DNA from 2 places in the Thermosinus carboxydivorans Nor1 genome. Region 1 is predicted to be linked to the other one. Evidence: a T-box and tRNA genes for the amino acid it is inferred to sense, from the RefSeq annotation. Region 1 holds a T-box; the other holds one or more tRNA genes.

Region 1 (7,448 bases):
GGTCCTCCCTTTAATTATGTGTCTTGGGTGCAAGAATCATAATCATATTTTTCCCTTCCAGCTTAGGCTCGCGTTCCACGGCAGCAATGTTTTTCAGTTCATTAGCCATCTTCGTCAGAACTTGCTTGCCCAGTTCAGGATGAGATAGTTCGCGTCCCCGGAACATGATCGTAACTTTTACCTTATCACCGTCTTCCAGGAAACGCTGCGCATGTTTTATTTTAACATTGAAGTCATGTTCCTCAATGTTAGGCCGAATTTTTACTTCTTTTACGGTTATGATTTTCTGTTTCTTCTTGGCTTCTTTGTCCCGCTTTTGCTGCTCATACTTGAACTTGCCAAAGTCCATAATACGGCAAACCGGCGGTTTAGCCTGGGGCGCCACTTCCACCAAGTCAAGCTGCTGCTCACCTGCCAGTCGTAGCGCATCCCTTAGCGGCATGATTCCCAATTGTTCTCCGGTGCTGCTAATAACCCGGACTTCACGCGCCCGGATTTCTTCGTTAATCCTCATGGTGGTATCTTTGCTAATTGCCACTCACCTCCTACGATACTGCCAAACAAAAAACGGATGGCATAAACCACCCGCAATAAAGCGTAAACAAGGGTTTACAGAACCTTACGAACTGCTAATGCGTTGTAAGGTGAGAAGCGGATGGCTTCTACTTGTCAAGCTTATTCAACTTTACTCTGATATGTTAGCATCCATTGCCATAAAAGTCAAGACAACAATCAATTATTTATTTTACCTTGTATTTCCGCCAAAATAGCGGCAACAAAATCGTCTACGGCTTGCGCGCCAATGTCGCCTTGGCCGCGCTTTCTTACCGCAACCGTCCGGGTTTCGGTCTCTTTATCGCCTACGATCAACATATAGGGCACTTTCTCCAGTTGGCCTTCACGGATTTTATAACCAATTTTTTCGTTGCGGCTGTCTACTTCTACCCGGATATCTTTGCTACGCATAAGAGTTGCAACTTCCTGAGCATAAGCGACATGCCGGTCGGTTATCGGCAGGATTTTAACTTGAACAGGCGCAAGCCATGTCGGAAAAGCGCCGGCATAATGCTCGATGAGAATACCAATGAACCGCTCCAAACTACCATAAGCAACGCGGTGGATCATAACAGGACGGTGTTTCTGACCATCTTCACCGACATAAGTTAGATCAAACTTTTCCGGCATAAGCATGTCTAACTGAATGGTGCCGCACTGCCAGGTCCGGCCGATGGAGTCGCGGAGGTGAAAGTCAATTTTGGGACCGTAAAATGCGCCATCCCCTTCGTTAATTTTGTATGGCATGCCACGTTCTTCCAAGGCCTCCCGGAGAGCGTTGGTGGCAACTTCCCAAATTTCGTCCGAGCCCATGGCTTTTTCCGGTTTGGTGCTGAGTTCAGCATGATAAGTTAAGCCAAAAGTGCTGTAGACTTCGTTAAACAAGTCAATAACGCCCTGAATTTCGTCTTTGATCTGCGATGGCAGCATGAAAATATGGGCATCGTCCTGGGTAAAACTGCGTACACGCATCAAACCGTGCAAAGCGCCGGACAGCTCATGACGATGAACCAGACCAAGTTCGCAGGTGCGCAGCGGAAGGTCACGATAGCTATGGTGTTGAGTACGGTAGACGAGAATACCGCCAGGGCAGTTCATCGGTTTGACCGCATAACCTTCGCCATCAATAGTAGTGAAATACATATTTTCCCGATAATGGTCCCAATGGCCCGATTGCTGCCATAAACGCTGGTGGAGAATAATTGGCGTCTTAATTTCCTGATAACCATACTTTACATGTAGTTTCCGCCAAAAATTTTCGAGCTCATTGCGAATAACCATCCCTTTGGGATGGAAAAAAGGAAAACCAGGTCCTTCATCTTGGATACTGAACAAGTCCAGCTCGCGACCCAATTTACGATGATCCCGTTTAGCGGCTTCTTCCAGCATACGGAGGTAAGCATCTAGGTCAGCCTTTTTCTCAAAAGCCGTACCGTAGATACGCTGGAGCATTTTCCTCTTTTCATCTCCCCGCCAGTAGGCGCCGGCAAGACTCTGCAGCTTTATCGCCTTTACCCGCCCCGTTGACGGCACATGCGGCCCTGCACAAAGATCAATAAACTCACCCTGTCGGTAGAGGCTAATCGTGACATCCTCCGGCAGGTCACGAATGAGTTCCACCTTATAAACTTCACCTTGTTCCGTAAAAAGCCGAAGCGCTTCCTCACGGCTAACTTCCATTCTCTCAACAGGCATATCTTCCTTCACAATCTTTTCCATTTACATCCTGAATTTTTTCCAAGTCATCCGGTGTGAAGGTATGAGTTGTATCAAAATCATAGTAAAAACCGGTGGCAATTGCCGGACCAATGCCGAGCTTTACATCCCCGTAAAGGCGTTTAACAGCTTGAGCAAGAATATGCGAAGCACTATGCCGCAAGGCGCCCTTGCCTTCTTCATCCTCAAAGGTTAAAAACTCTACCTTACCTCCTTTATTCAGGCGGTAGGCCAAGTCGACGACCTGACCGTCAAGTTTGGCAACAAGCGCACTTTTAGCCAAACCGCGACTAATACTCTCAGCCAGTTGCATTAAGGTCGTGCCTGGTTCGACTTCCCTAATTGCCCCGTCTTTCAGAATAATTTGAAGCTTACTCACATGTATCCTCCTCACAGCATTTTTAATAAAACTATCCATTGCTATTTAGCGTCAAAAATAATAAAACTCCCGTCCACTCCAAGGGACGAGAGCTAGCCCGCGGTTCCACCCTGATTGGCCTGTTTAAGCCCACTTCGTTAAAATAACGGGACGCGCCCGGCTTGGCTTACTATATGTTCAGCCAAGCAGTTTGGAGGGGGTAACAGCAACGGCCCGTAAAGGCGCTCACAGCCTACGACGCCTTTTCTCTGAAACGGGTGAAATATTACTGCCATATCCTCCGCATTACTATTGGCACTATTTTATTTTAGAAACATTATACATAGTTTCAGCAGGCAAGTCAACGGTCTATAGACATAAGTTGCAACCGGGGCAGATAGCAACCCGGCCTAAAAATATATTTTTAATTGTATCCACCAAGTCAGGCGACTTGGCGGCATCCAAATTATGGAGCATGATGTTGAACGGAGCAATGGTAATCAGAGCCGTAATCAAGAGGTCCTCGTAATTGATTTCTTCCGAATTCCGGGCAATAAAGTTCTCCAGATACTGGCTGTGGATTGGTTGTCCCTGAGTATCGAGAAGTTTAAACGTGTCATTGGCTTTGATAACCACATGGACCTCTTCAATCTGCGGCCGTTGCACATCGACAAAGTAACGCAGTATACGGATAAATTCTTTATATTCGACGTCCATCGTGTATTCGTCAACAGCTTTATCGACGATCTGAGCTAACTGGTCACGGTAATCCTTAAGCCGGAAGGTGATAAAGCCATCCAAAACCAGTTCATGGTGGTCATCTAAATACTCTAAAATTCGGTTTAATATTTTGGAACGCCGCGCAGGAAGGCTAAAATCTTCAAGCAGGGCCCCACCATTATTCAGGATGTTTAAAGAGTTTTCCAAAACAATGTTACGTTCTTCTACACTAAGATACGAATAATTGCGGTCGATAATTTTACGAATAATATTTATTTCCTCGCGCTGCAAAATCTGATCGGTTAAAAGTTTGGCCACGAAATGTTTTAGCAAATTTTTTATACGTTCATAATTGCGAAAGGATAATTCGCCTTCAATAATATTACAGCCAAGAAAGGTATATCGCCCCTTGCTTAATTCATCAATAGCGATACGAACCCCCTCCTGGACCAAACTGCCGCAGTCTTGTTGCAGTCTTGCCCGGATTTCTTCGATAGTACCCGTCAAGCCAACAGACAGTAGCTTCACATCCCCACTTCCTTCCACACTATAGTATATGTGCGCCCTTTCAAGACCATACGAAAAGTCGCAAAAATCCATAGAAAGGAAAGGAAGGAAGATGTATCGCGTATTCAACCATAAAAAAACACCCTGCCGGGTGCTATTTACAGGCTATTTATCCTCTTTTGGATTGCATCAATCCATTCATCCCGCTTATTGACAATGAACTTCAAACGGCGGTCTTTAATAGTTGTAATAGCAAAAGCATTGGGGATAAAAAAGAAGGTCTTTTCGGGCTTAATCGTCTCGATGTGAGCAAGAGGAATTTCCTCAAAATATTTCTGGGTAATATTCAGCAAATACCCGACAAAGACGATACGGTCGGTAGTGAGATAGAGAGCCCCGTGCAGATTGTTGCCGTCATAGGACATATTCGCCAAGTCTTTCTTAAGAATTCTTTCGTTTTCTTCTAAAGGAAAACTGTACATTATAACTGTCCTCCAGCTGCTTTGTTTGGCAGTATAAATTCGTCGTAAAACATCAGTTTTCCTCTACTTTTGTTCAGCAATACCGAAACAAAGCTAGGTTTCAACACAAAGCAGTCTGGAAAGCCGCATTAGCAACGGCCCTTTTATAGACTATCGCCAGTTGTCGTCACGAATAAAAAGGCATTCAATCCCTGCTTCTCATCATAGATGACTTGAATAACCCGTCTTCGCTGATCTATTGGCCAGAACAGATGCTCACGCATGAGGCCTTCGTCTGCAACATTCTGACTAACTGCCCGGTCTGTTGCCTGATTATGCCTGCAGTCTCCACAATCGGGCACTAAACATTGGTGAACAAACCGACACATACCCCCTACCTCCAATAAGTTATATCATAAATTCAAAGCAAACAAAATAAGCATAGCATTATTATTGTTTTAGTATATCCTATTATAAATTATGCGATAATAATTAAAAAATTCCTGCTTTTTTTGAAAAATATTGAAATATGAAAGTCACTCGAAACTAGCATATACTATTTTATCCGCCATAAACATCATGACAAATGCCCATTACCCGTCTATTCAGCCAGCATATCAATTGGGTAAATAATAAACAACAAAAATAAAAAAGCCTACGAAGCAAGAACCTCGTAGGCCTCATCTCACTGGTGGGGTTAAACGGACTCGAACCGCTGGCCTCTTCGATGTCAACGAAGCGCTCTAACCAACTGAGCTATAACCCCTTACGCACAATTAATTATATTACGGTAAACCCTGAATGTCAACACCTTTTAATATAAAATGTTATTAGCTATAACCAGCCGCTGAATTTGGTTAGTCCCTTCATAAATTTGCATAATCTTGGCGTCACGCATATATTTCTCAGCAGGATAATCTTTCGTATAGCCGTAGCCACCCAGTACCTGAACGACATCGGTTGTTACCTTCATGGCCGTATCGGCGGCGAAGCATTTTGCCATGGCCGCTTCTTTGGCATAAGGAAGACCTTGGTCTTTCATCCAACAGGCTTTGTAGACGAGCAAACGGGCAGCTTCAATTTGCATCGCCATATCGGCAATCATTGCCTGGACTAACTGGAAAGAAGCAATAGGTTTGCCAAATTGTTCCCGCTCGCGGGAATACTTAACTGCGAGCTCAAAAGCGGCTTGGGCAAGCCCTACCGAAACTGCGCCGACAAAAGGCCGAGCAGCATCAAGCGTCTTCATCGCAATCTTGAACCCTTCACCTTCGCGGCCGATACGGTTGGCCGCGGGAATACGCACATTATCGAGAATCAGTTCACAGGTGTTAGACGCCCGGATCCCCATTTTGTCCTCATCTTTGCCCACGGAAAAACCCGGTGTGTCCCGTTCTACAATAAAAGCGGTCAAACCACGAATACCAGCTGACTTGCGGGCATTGGCAAAGACTACGTATATATCAGCAATACCACCATTGGTGATAAAGCATTTTGTCCCATTCAGCACATAATAGTCTCCATCCTTAACAGCCGAGGTAGCGACCGCCCCCGCATCCGAACCGGCGCCCGGCTCAGTCAGGGCAAAGGCCGCCATTTTACCGCTGTTAATAACGGAAAAAAACTTTTGTTTTTGTTCGTCAGTACCTGAAGTCAAAACTGGATAAGAAGCCAGCGCATTGGCAGCGACCGTTGTTGCTACTCCGGCACATCCTTTGCCTAGTTCTTCGTAGATGAGAGCAATTGATACGGCATCTAAACCGGGACCATCATACTCTTCAGGCACCGTAAGATTCAGCATCCCCGCCTCATCCAGCTTTTTCAGCAGTTCCGGCCTGATTTCCCCAGTCTTATCCATTTCCAAGGCATAGGGCGTAATTTCTTTGGCAACAAGTTCTTGGACCATTTTTTTTAAAGCTAATTGGTCGGGAGTAAAGTGAAAATCCATACCTCTCCTCCTTGTTTGGCGGAGTAATGCCAAAAATTTCTAAACATAGTATACCGTAGATTATTTTTTTTGTTAACACCCTTACGGAAAAAATTCAAATTAAAAAATAAATAACGAAGCTGAATTTGGCTTCGTTACCTTATCAACAGTTTGGCGCCCAAGGCCAAAAAAACAACCCCTACTAATTGTAGCCAACTGCAAGGAGTGCGGTTAAGGCCAAACCCCCCAAAATAATCAATAACTACCGCCGTCAACACCTGCCCAACAATAATGGCCGTAGTGGCATTGCATACGCCGACACTAGGTATACTGGCTGCTACAAGATAGATGATGAAAACGCCGACAAGCCCCCCCAAATAGGCATACCACGGTGCCTCCGGCAAAGCGGCGAGATTTCCCTTCCCAAGACGAAACAAAAATAATAACGCCAGCAAAATAATTGTACCGGTGACGTGAACTATAAAAGTTGCTTCCAAAAGCCCGATTACTTTGCTTAAGGCAGCATTTAATGAACCCTGTATGGCCATCAGCACTCCGGAGATTAAGGCTAACAACAGCGCCAGCATGTTGCCGGAAAGATCCAATGCATACACGCTCCTTTTGCCAAAAGTTGCGATCCACGCATCAGATAGTTTGTACCCGGCAAAAAATTATATACTACCTGAACAAAACCACATTTTTAGCCACCGGAGTGTTGCGGCAATGGCTTGTTCGGAATGACCGGTAAAATGGTGGTCAGCTCCATCGATAACAATCAGCTCTTTCGTCGGCGCTGCCTGCTCATAAAGAGCGTGGGCCTGACTAAGCGGTACAATCTCGTCCTGGTTCCCGTGGACAATCAAGATTGGTATAGGCGGTAAGGACTGCAAAGCGGCAAACAAATTATGACGGCTTAAATCATGGAGAAACTCCGGACCTAGTTCCAGCTTCCCGTAATTATCACAAATATACAACCGTTCCCCCCTAACAAGCTTTTCATACCCTTCGCCAAGGGCTAAGCGAAAGGTTGCGTGCAAATTACAGGGAGTAGCCCATAGACACAGGCCGGCGATATTTTTATCCTTCGCCGCAAAAACAAGCGAAGCACTCCCCCCCATACTGCGGCCTAATAGTAAGACACGAGGACTGACAAATCGCCGGCAATAGTCGACAGCATAACCTACCTCGGAAATCTGATTTGATA
Region 2 (7,448 bases), on a different contig from region 1:
ATAGCGGATGATTAGTCCCACGCCAATGCCCAGGATGATGCCGCCGAATACGGAGGCGAGAAACAAGTCTTGCGTTAATCCTGGGATGGGTCGTAACACTGTTACCCAAAAGGACAGCGAGCAAATGGCAAACATTGTTGAAAATGCAAACGTCCTGCCAATCTGTATGTATCCGATATATAAAAACGGTAAATTAAAAAGAATGATAAACAAACTCAGCGGCATTTGCGTCAAGTGGCTGGCCATTATCGAGATGCCAATAATGCCACCGTCAATTATTTGGTTGGGGATCAAAAAGATTTCCAGACCAATAGCGGCAATAATGGCGCCGATAAATAATAATACATACTTTGTTATTGTCCTCTTTGCCGTGCTGCGCTTAGACATTGTTTTTCCTCCAGTCTACTCCAAAAACTCTACACCTGTTTTCATTCTTTGTTGGTATCGTGCTAACGACATGGGGGGTCTACCCTGGAAAGCGTAAAACCGCGAAGGCCGCGAAGAACGCGAAGGGTTACGCGCGCGACAGTTGTCGCGGGAGGTGATATTTTATAGAACCGCAGAGGACGCGGAGAAAATTTTTTATTCAATTCTTCGCGCGATGAATATCGCGCCTCTGTGCCCTCCCTTTGTGGTGCTGGCTTTGAAGGCATGATTATCTTTGCGCGTTGTTCTGTGATGACTCTCTTTTCGTATTTTGAGAAAGTCCCGGCCGTTTCCTTCTTTCTTTAATTATTATGATTGCATATGTTTCCAACCAGGTATATTTGTCTAACGAATGACGTTGTGTCCCTTCCAATTCTTTGTTATACTGTTGGCGGCAAAACCAACAAATATTTTGATGCAGCGGTTTTTGCATCCTTTATGGGGGTAGCATGTTGGCAGACCAGCTTGTTTTATCAGATATTCTCACCGCCAAAGAGCAGCGCCGCTCTCGCCAGGAAGCGCTGCGCGCAGAGTACGGCACGCCTATAATCAGTATTACGGTCAATATTCCCGGTCCGGTCAAGGACCGGCCGGAAGTGCGCCGCCTGTGCGACTACGCGGTCGCCGCTGTCCGGCGGCGGTGCGATGTGCTGGCGGTCAGCCGGCTTAACTTGGTCACCGGGCCGGAGGCACTGATTGCCCTGCGCGGTGACGCTCACGCCATTAAGGATGTCTGCATAGCGATCGAAGAAGAGGAACCGTTTGGCCGCCTGCTGGATCTCGATGTATTTACCGCCGCCGGACAGCTCGTGTCCCGTCAGGATGCGGGAAAGGCGCGCCAATGTTTTGTCTGCAGCCGTCCGGCGGTGCTATGCATGCGCGAGCGGCGCCATTCGCCGGCGGAACTGGCGGCGGCGGTGGACGAGCTGTTAATCCGGTTTGTCGCCTACGAGACACGGGCGGTCAGTCCCCGGGCTGAAAAGATCGGGGCGCTGGCCGTAGAGGCGATGTTGTATGAAGTGGCCTGCACGCCGGCGCCGGGTCTGGTAGACAGAAACAACGCCGGCGCGCACCGGGATATGGATTTTTTCACCTTTATGGCCAGTACGGCCGCGCTTAGCTTGACGATGGCTCGCTGCGCCGAAGCGGGCCTGCGCCATGGCGGATCTTTACCGGAGCTACTACCTGTACTGCGGCGCATTGGTCGGGAAGGTGAACAATCGATGCTGACGGCCACGCGCGGCGTTAATACGCAAAAAGGCCTACTGTTTTCCCTGGGGATTGTTGTTGCCGCTGCCGGCTGGCTAGTTCAGCGACGGCAGCCGGTAGCGCCCGCTGCCGTCCTGGCAGCGGCGGCCGAAATGGTGGACGGCATTGTCGCGCGGGAACTAGGGAGTGTGGCGGCCAAGCCGGCGGCGAAGCTAACGGCCGGTGAACGGCTGTATCGTGACTATGGCATTACCGGCATTCGCGGCGAAATGGAGCGGGGCTTGCCGGCCGTGCGCGATTACGGGCTTCCTGCGCTAAGGCAGGCGCTGGCGGCGGGGCTAAGCGTTAACGATGCGCTGGTTGAAACCTTGATGGTGCTTATGGCCCATGTTGAGGATACAACAGTGATGAACCGGCATAACCCCGATATCTTGCGGCAGTGGCTGCGGCCGCGGGTGACGGCCTTTCTGGCCGCCGGCGGCATGTACGCGGCTGATGGCCGGGCGCGGGTCGCGGCGCTTGACGAGGAATTTATTGCCCATAACGTTAGCCCTGGCGGCGCTGCCGATCTGCTAGCCGTTACCTGGTTCCTCCACCGCCTGGAAGAGGTTGGGCGATCTCTTGACGAATGATTGGTTTTAGCATAAAGTGGTTGTAATGGAAGAACAACTTGTTTGGCGAGGAGGGGGCCAATGCAGTTTAACATTCATCCTGTTAATCTTATCCGGGCCCTGTCGCTGGCGCTGGAACTGTCTGCCGGCGGCTTATCCCGTCACCACTGGCGGACGGCATATATTGCCAATTGTTTGGCTGAGCATATCGGCCTTGACGGAATGCAGCGGTTAATTTTAGTTTACGCGACGCTGCTCCATGACTTGGGCGCTGCGTCCAGTTGGGAGGAAAGGCTTCGCCTGCCTTCAATGCTGACCGGTGCCGGCGGTAACATCTATGCCCACGCCGAAGCCGGTTATGAACTATTGAAAGACTCGGTTCAGCTGGGTATGGTGGCTGAGCCGATTCGCCGCCACCATGATTACTGGGACGGGTCGAGCCCTTCCGGGTTAGCCGGTGAGGACATTCCGCTTATTTCCCGAATTATTAATCTTGCCGACCGGGTAGAAGTCCTCTTGCACGAGGACGATTTTATCCTAAACCAGCGTCCCGCTGTTTTGGCCGCTATCAGCAGCCAGAGCGGCAGCTGTTTTGATCCCGAATTGGTGCGTGCTTTTCACGATTTTAGCTCGAAAGAAAGCTTTTGGTTTGACCTGGTTAATCGGAATCATTACCAAAACTTCTTCCGGGATATTGACGACTATGGCCGCATGCGGTTCACCATCGACGACGTAATTAATGTGGCCGAGGTTTTTGCCACCATCATTGACCGTACCAGCCGCTTCACGGGCGCTCACTCCCGCTGTGTGGCCCTTGTGGCCTCTTTTCTGGCCGAGCTCAAAGGCTACAGCGCCGACGAAGTAAAAGCTATGCGCATCGCCGGCTTGTTTCACGACCTTGGGAAGCTGGCCATCCCCAACGCCATTCTGGAGAAGCGGGGCAAACTGTCAGAGCTGGAATTTGCCATCATCAAGCAGCATACCTATTATACCTACCGGATTTTAGAGCAAATCGACGGCTTCGCTACCATCGCCGAATGGGCGGCCTATCATCACGAGACGCTGGACGGGACGGGGTATCCTTTCCGCATTGATGGGAAAAAACTGGGCCTCGGATCCCGCATTATGGCGGTGGCCGATGTGTTTACTGCCCTGAGCGAAATCCGTCCTTACCGCGAGCCCTTGCCATATCAAAAAGTAGAGAGTATTATGCGCGGTATGGTCAATAGCCGCAAACTGGATGCGAAAATCACAGCTGAACTTTTCGATAACGGAAGGCAATTGTACGATCTTATCCAAAGTATGTCCAGCGCCTATAAGCCATGAAGTAAAAGACCGCGTCCTGGCAAAAGAAGCAAATATTGCTTGGACCAGAAGTGTTGACTTTTTCCGCTTTCGACGTTAAAATATATAACGTGAAAAATGCCGATATAGCTCAGCTGGTAGAGCAGCGCATTCGTAATGCGCGGGTCGCAGGTTCGAATCCTGTTATCGGCTCCAGTAAAAACAAGGGCTGGCAGATTTGCCAGCCCATAATTTTTGTTTTTGCGTCAAAGTTTGCGTCAATGACTATTTTGCGTCAATAATGCTGTACAGTTTTTGTTGTCTTTGCTTCATAGCTTTTATCTGTGAAATAGATACGCTATGCATGTAGTTTTCGGTCAAAACTTTAGGCGAGGCATGTCCTGTCAGAGCTTGGATTGTAGCTGCGGTCTTGGGTGTAATTAATAAATAAGCTTGGCTGCTCTGTCCTACGGGCTGGGGCGCTTTTTTAGTTTATGGCAGACAGCTAGTGTTTTACATATAATAGAATTAAGAAGCAACATGGGAGGCATCCTTGTGGACCACTATTTTGGTATACCCAATTGGCCTTTGCCGAAGTCCACTAAAAAATGTGTCAAAACCTATACTTCGATCTTAAAATTATATGAAGTTTCTTTCTTTAGATTATATAAGGTATGCCTGTGGTGCGGTTGCGAATTTGATTATTACTGCTTTCATGGCGTATGTCCTTTTTGTGGCGATAATCCTAATATTGATAATATTGACGATCCTCCTCAACCTGGTTTCGTGTTTTTTCCAGAACTTCTGCTTGCAACTTCTCCGCTCGCGCTTTTCCCGGAACTCGCGTTTTATCCATAGATTGCTGGTGAAACTATGCCGTGTTGCTGCGCTCACACCGTATCAAAAGAATAGCGGCTTAACCTGGTCATCTCCCGTTATCAGATTGCGATAAAAATATATTTTCTTTATGTCGGTGGTTTGACTGTTCTGCCAAACAAGGAAGTAAATACCAATCGACGAATGGATATAAAAAAGCTCTGGAGGTATATATAATGGTCACTATCGGCATACTGATTTTCCCACAGGTGGAAGAGCTTGATTTTGTAGGCCCTTTCGAGGTTCTCAGTTACCCGAACAAATTGCGTTCTGAAAGTACAAAAGTACTGACTGTAGCGGAGACTATAAACCCCGTTCAGGCTTTCAACGGCTTGAAAGTCATTCCTGACATTGATTTTGCCAACTGCCCTCCCCTGGATATCATCGTGGTTCCTGGCGGCAAAGGCCGGATGAAGGCCATGCATGACCCCGCGATCAGAGACTTTATCCTGCAGCAGGCGAAAACTGCCCGCTATATCACTTCGGTATGCACCGGCGCTTTCATATTGGCCGAAGCGGGAATACTTGACGGCAAACGGGCAACAACCTATTTTGCCGCTCTCCCCGAACTGGCCGGTTACCCGGCTATCCATCCGGTAAAATCGAAAGTCGTCCAGGATGGCAGTGTGATCACCGCAGCCGGCGTCAGTTCCGGTCTCGAACTGGGTTTCTATCTCCTAAAACTGCTGTTCGGCAGGGAATTCGCCCAGGAAGTCGCCGCTAAAATCGAATATGATGTAGACGTAGAAAAACTATAATTCCGGGGGTCAGGATTGACTTATTTTAAAAATTGACTTATTTGCAGGAGCAAGGCTAATAAATAGGTTTTAACAGTTATACCCAATGGGTGGGTGTGATTCCGGAGAGTATAAGCTACCAAGCTGTGGAGAAACTTGCATGATTGCAAAATAAAAGGAACAACGGAATTTGGCGTGGAATTGTAATAATTGGTAATTGCGTAATGCCAAAAGATGCCTTGTATGGGAAGGTAAGCAAGGGAAAAAAGGTTTCGAAATTTGAGCAGGTACACTGGTAATTGAGAGTTTTTCATATTTTGCAGCCCAGATAAATCAAGGGTTCTGAAGGCAATAAAAAGGACTTCACCCCCAGAATTGCCGAATTTATCAAGTGACAAAACAATCCAAATCCAGCAAATGGAGGTTGAAGTCACTATGTATATTCGGCAAAAACCCTTATTTTCCTTCGATACTCTTATGCAATATCAACCCAAAACTCGTCTGGCGATGGTTTTTGAAAGTATTGATCTTCACCCCTTGTTAAAGACTTTACCAATAAAATCTATCCGCGGCCCTAAAGGATATAGTTCAGCCGCATTAATAAAAGCCTTTCTTGCAATGAGGTTATGTTCCATTCCTACCGTCACATTACTGGTCGAGCGCTTAAAAACTGACTTGGTTTTTCGCTATGAATGCGGCTTTTCACTAGAGCAGCCTGTACCATCATTAGCTACATTTAGTCGTTTCTTTCAAAAGATAGCTGAGACAGATAGCCTACAAGTGCTATTCTCTGCTTTGGTAGATACCGCCATTCAAGACAAGGTCATATCTGGTGAAGTTGTTGCAATCGATGCCAGCGCCATCGACTCTTATGAAAAACCTGTTCCTAAAAAGGAGCTAAATAGCAATGGCGACAGTGCTACCTGGGGTGCTAAGCTAGATACCCATGGTAATCAACATGTATGGTTTGGCTATAAACTACACCTGGCAGTTGACACCAAAAGCGAATTACCTATAGCGGTCAAAGTCACTCCTGCCAATCGGAACGATGTCACACAGGCTATCCCTTTAATGGATGAAATCAAGCACCAGCCAAAGTACTACTGCATGGATATGGGCTATGATGCCAAAGATGTTTATCAAGCCGCATATGAGCGCCAAGCACAAGCCATTATCCCTCTCAATCGCCGGAAAGAAAAATTACCGCCCGAAGGAATGGACGAAAATCGTACTCCAACATGCTCCATGGGTTATCCGATGGTTTACTGGGGGTGTGAAAGAGAAAAAGGAATATTAAAGTTTCGGTGTCCCCATGTATGTGGCAAAGTTAATTGTCCTAACGGGAGTGCATGGTGTTCACCGTCTAACTATGGCCTGGTTATAAAGAAAAAAGTTGAAGATGATCCGCGCAGCTTCTGTACTCCTCATCGTGGCACACGGGAATGGGAAAAACTTTATGCGGAGCGAACATCGGTAGAACGAGCATTTTCCCGATTGAAGGAGCAGCTTGGAGCAAACACAGTTCGTGTACAGGGAATTAAAAAGGTTACAGCACATCTAATGCTTTGCTGCATTGCTTTACTGGCAGGAACAATAGCGGTTAATCGCCAGATACATCAGCAAAAAGCAGCCTAATTATTGTTTTTCATCTTACTTTTTACAGAATTAGCCCGCCATAGGGATAGGTCTACCCTTTTTTAGGCTAATATTAGAGCATTTTTGTTAAAAATTGGCTAATTACACTAATAGCTCTTGAATTTGACATCAAAATTGCTTAAAGACATCTCTTTGTGGATAACTTGCGATTGAATTATGCAAAACTCTCACTTTCACAAACGAGAGATTTTCATATTTTGCAGCCCAGATAAATCAAGGGTTCTGAAGACAATAAAAAGGACTTCACCCCCAGAATTGCCGAATTTATCAAGTGACAAAACAATCCAAATCCAGCAAATGGAGGTTGAAGTCACTATGTATATTCGGCAAAAACCCTTATTTTCCTTCGATACTCTTATGCAATATCAACCCAAAACTCGTCTGGCGATGGTTTTTGAAAGTATTGATCTTCACCCCTTGTTAAAGACTTTACCAATAAAATCTATCCGCGGCCCTAAAGGATATAGTTCAGCCGCATTAATAAAAGCCTTTCTTGCAATGAGGTTATGTTCCATTCCTACCGTCACATTACTGGTCGAGCGCTTAAAAACTGACTTGGTTTTTCGCTACGAATGCGGCTTTTCACTAGAGCAGCCTGTACCATCATTAGCTACATTTAGTCGTTTCTTTCAAAAGATAGCTGAGACAG

What was found. The T-box of region 1 lies ahead of thrS (threonine--tRNA ligase). A T-box ahead of a tRNA ligase gene usually reads a tRNA of that ligase, here a tRNA-Thr.
Region 2: it has a tRNA-Thr gene. The T-box ahead of thrS (threonine--tRNA ligase) is inferred to sense a tRNA for this amino acid. The anticodon was not compared.

The regions. Positions count from the first base shown of each region.
Region 1 is NZ_AAWL01000023.1:25,982-33,429, reverse strand. Features, by position in the region: gene infC (translation initiation factor IF-3) at 11-514, opposite strand; ribosomal protein L20 leader region at 554-674, opposite strand; partial or broken gene thrS (threonine--tRNA ligase) at 733-2,689, opposite strand; T-box leader at 2,729-2,945, opposite strand; gene ytxC (putative sporulation protein YtxC) at 2,999-3,877, opposite strand; gene TCARDRAFT_RS12150 (GRAM domain-containing protein) at 4,015-4,338, opposite strand; tRNA gene TCARDRAFT_RS12140 (tRNA-Val) at 5,007-5,083, opposite strand; gene TCARDRAFT_RS12135 (acyl-CoA dehydrogenase) at 5,132-6,265, opposite strand; gene TCARDRAFT_RS12130 (DMT family transporter) at 6,400-6,858, opposite strand; gene TCARDRAFT_RS12125 (alpha/beta hydrolase) at 6,916-7,448, opposite strand, start outside.
Region 2 is NZ_AAWL01000011.1:84,110-91,557, forward strand. Features, by position in the region: gene TCARDRAFT_RS09135 (YitT family protein) at 1-387, opposite strand, end outside; gene citG (triphosphoribosyl-dephospho-CoA synthase CitG) at 876-2,267, shown strand; gene TCARDRAFT_RS09145 (HD-GYP domain-containing protein) at 2,328-3,572, shown strand; tRNA gene TCARDRAFT_RS09150 (tRNA-Thr) at 3,671-3,746, shown strand; gene TCARDRAFT_RS09160 (DJ-1/PfpI family protein) at 4,583-5,164, shown strand; gene TCARDRAFT_RS09165 (IS1182 family transposase) at 5,579-6,778, shown strand; gene TCARDRAFT_RS09170 (IS1182 family transposase) at 7,115-7,448, shown strand, end outside.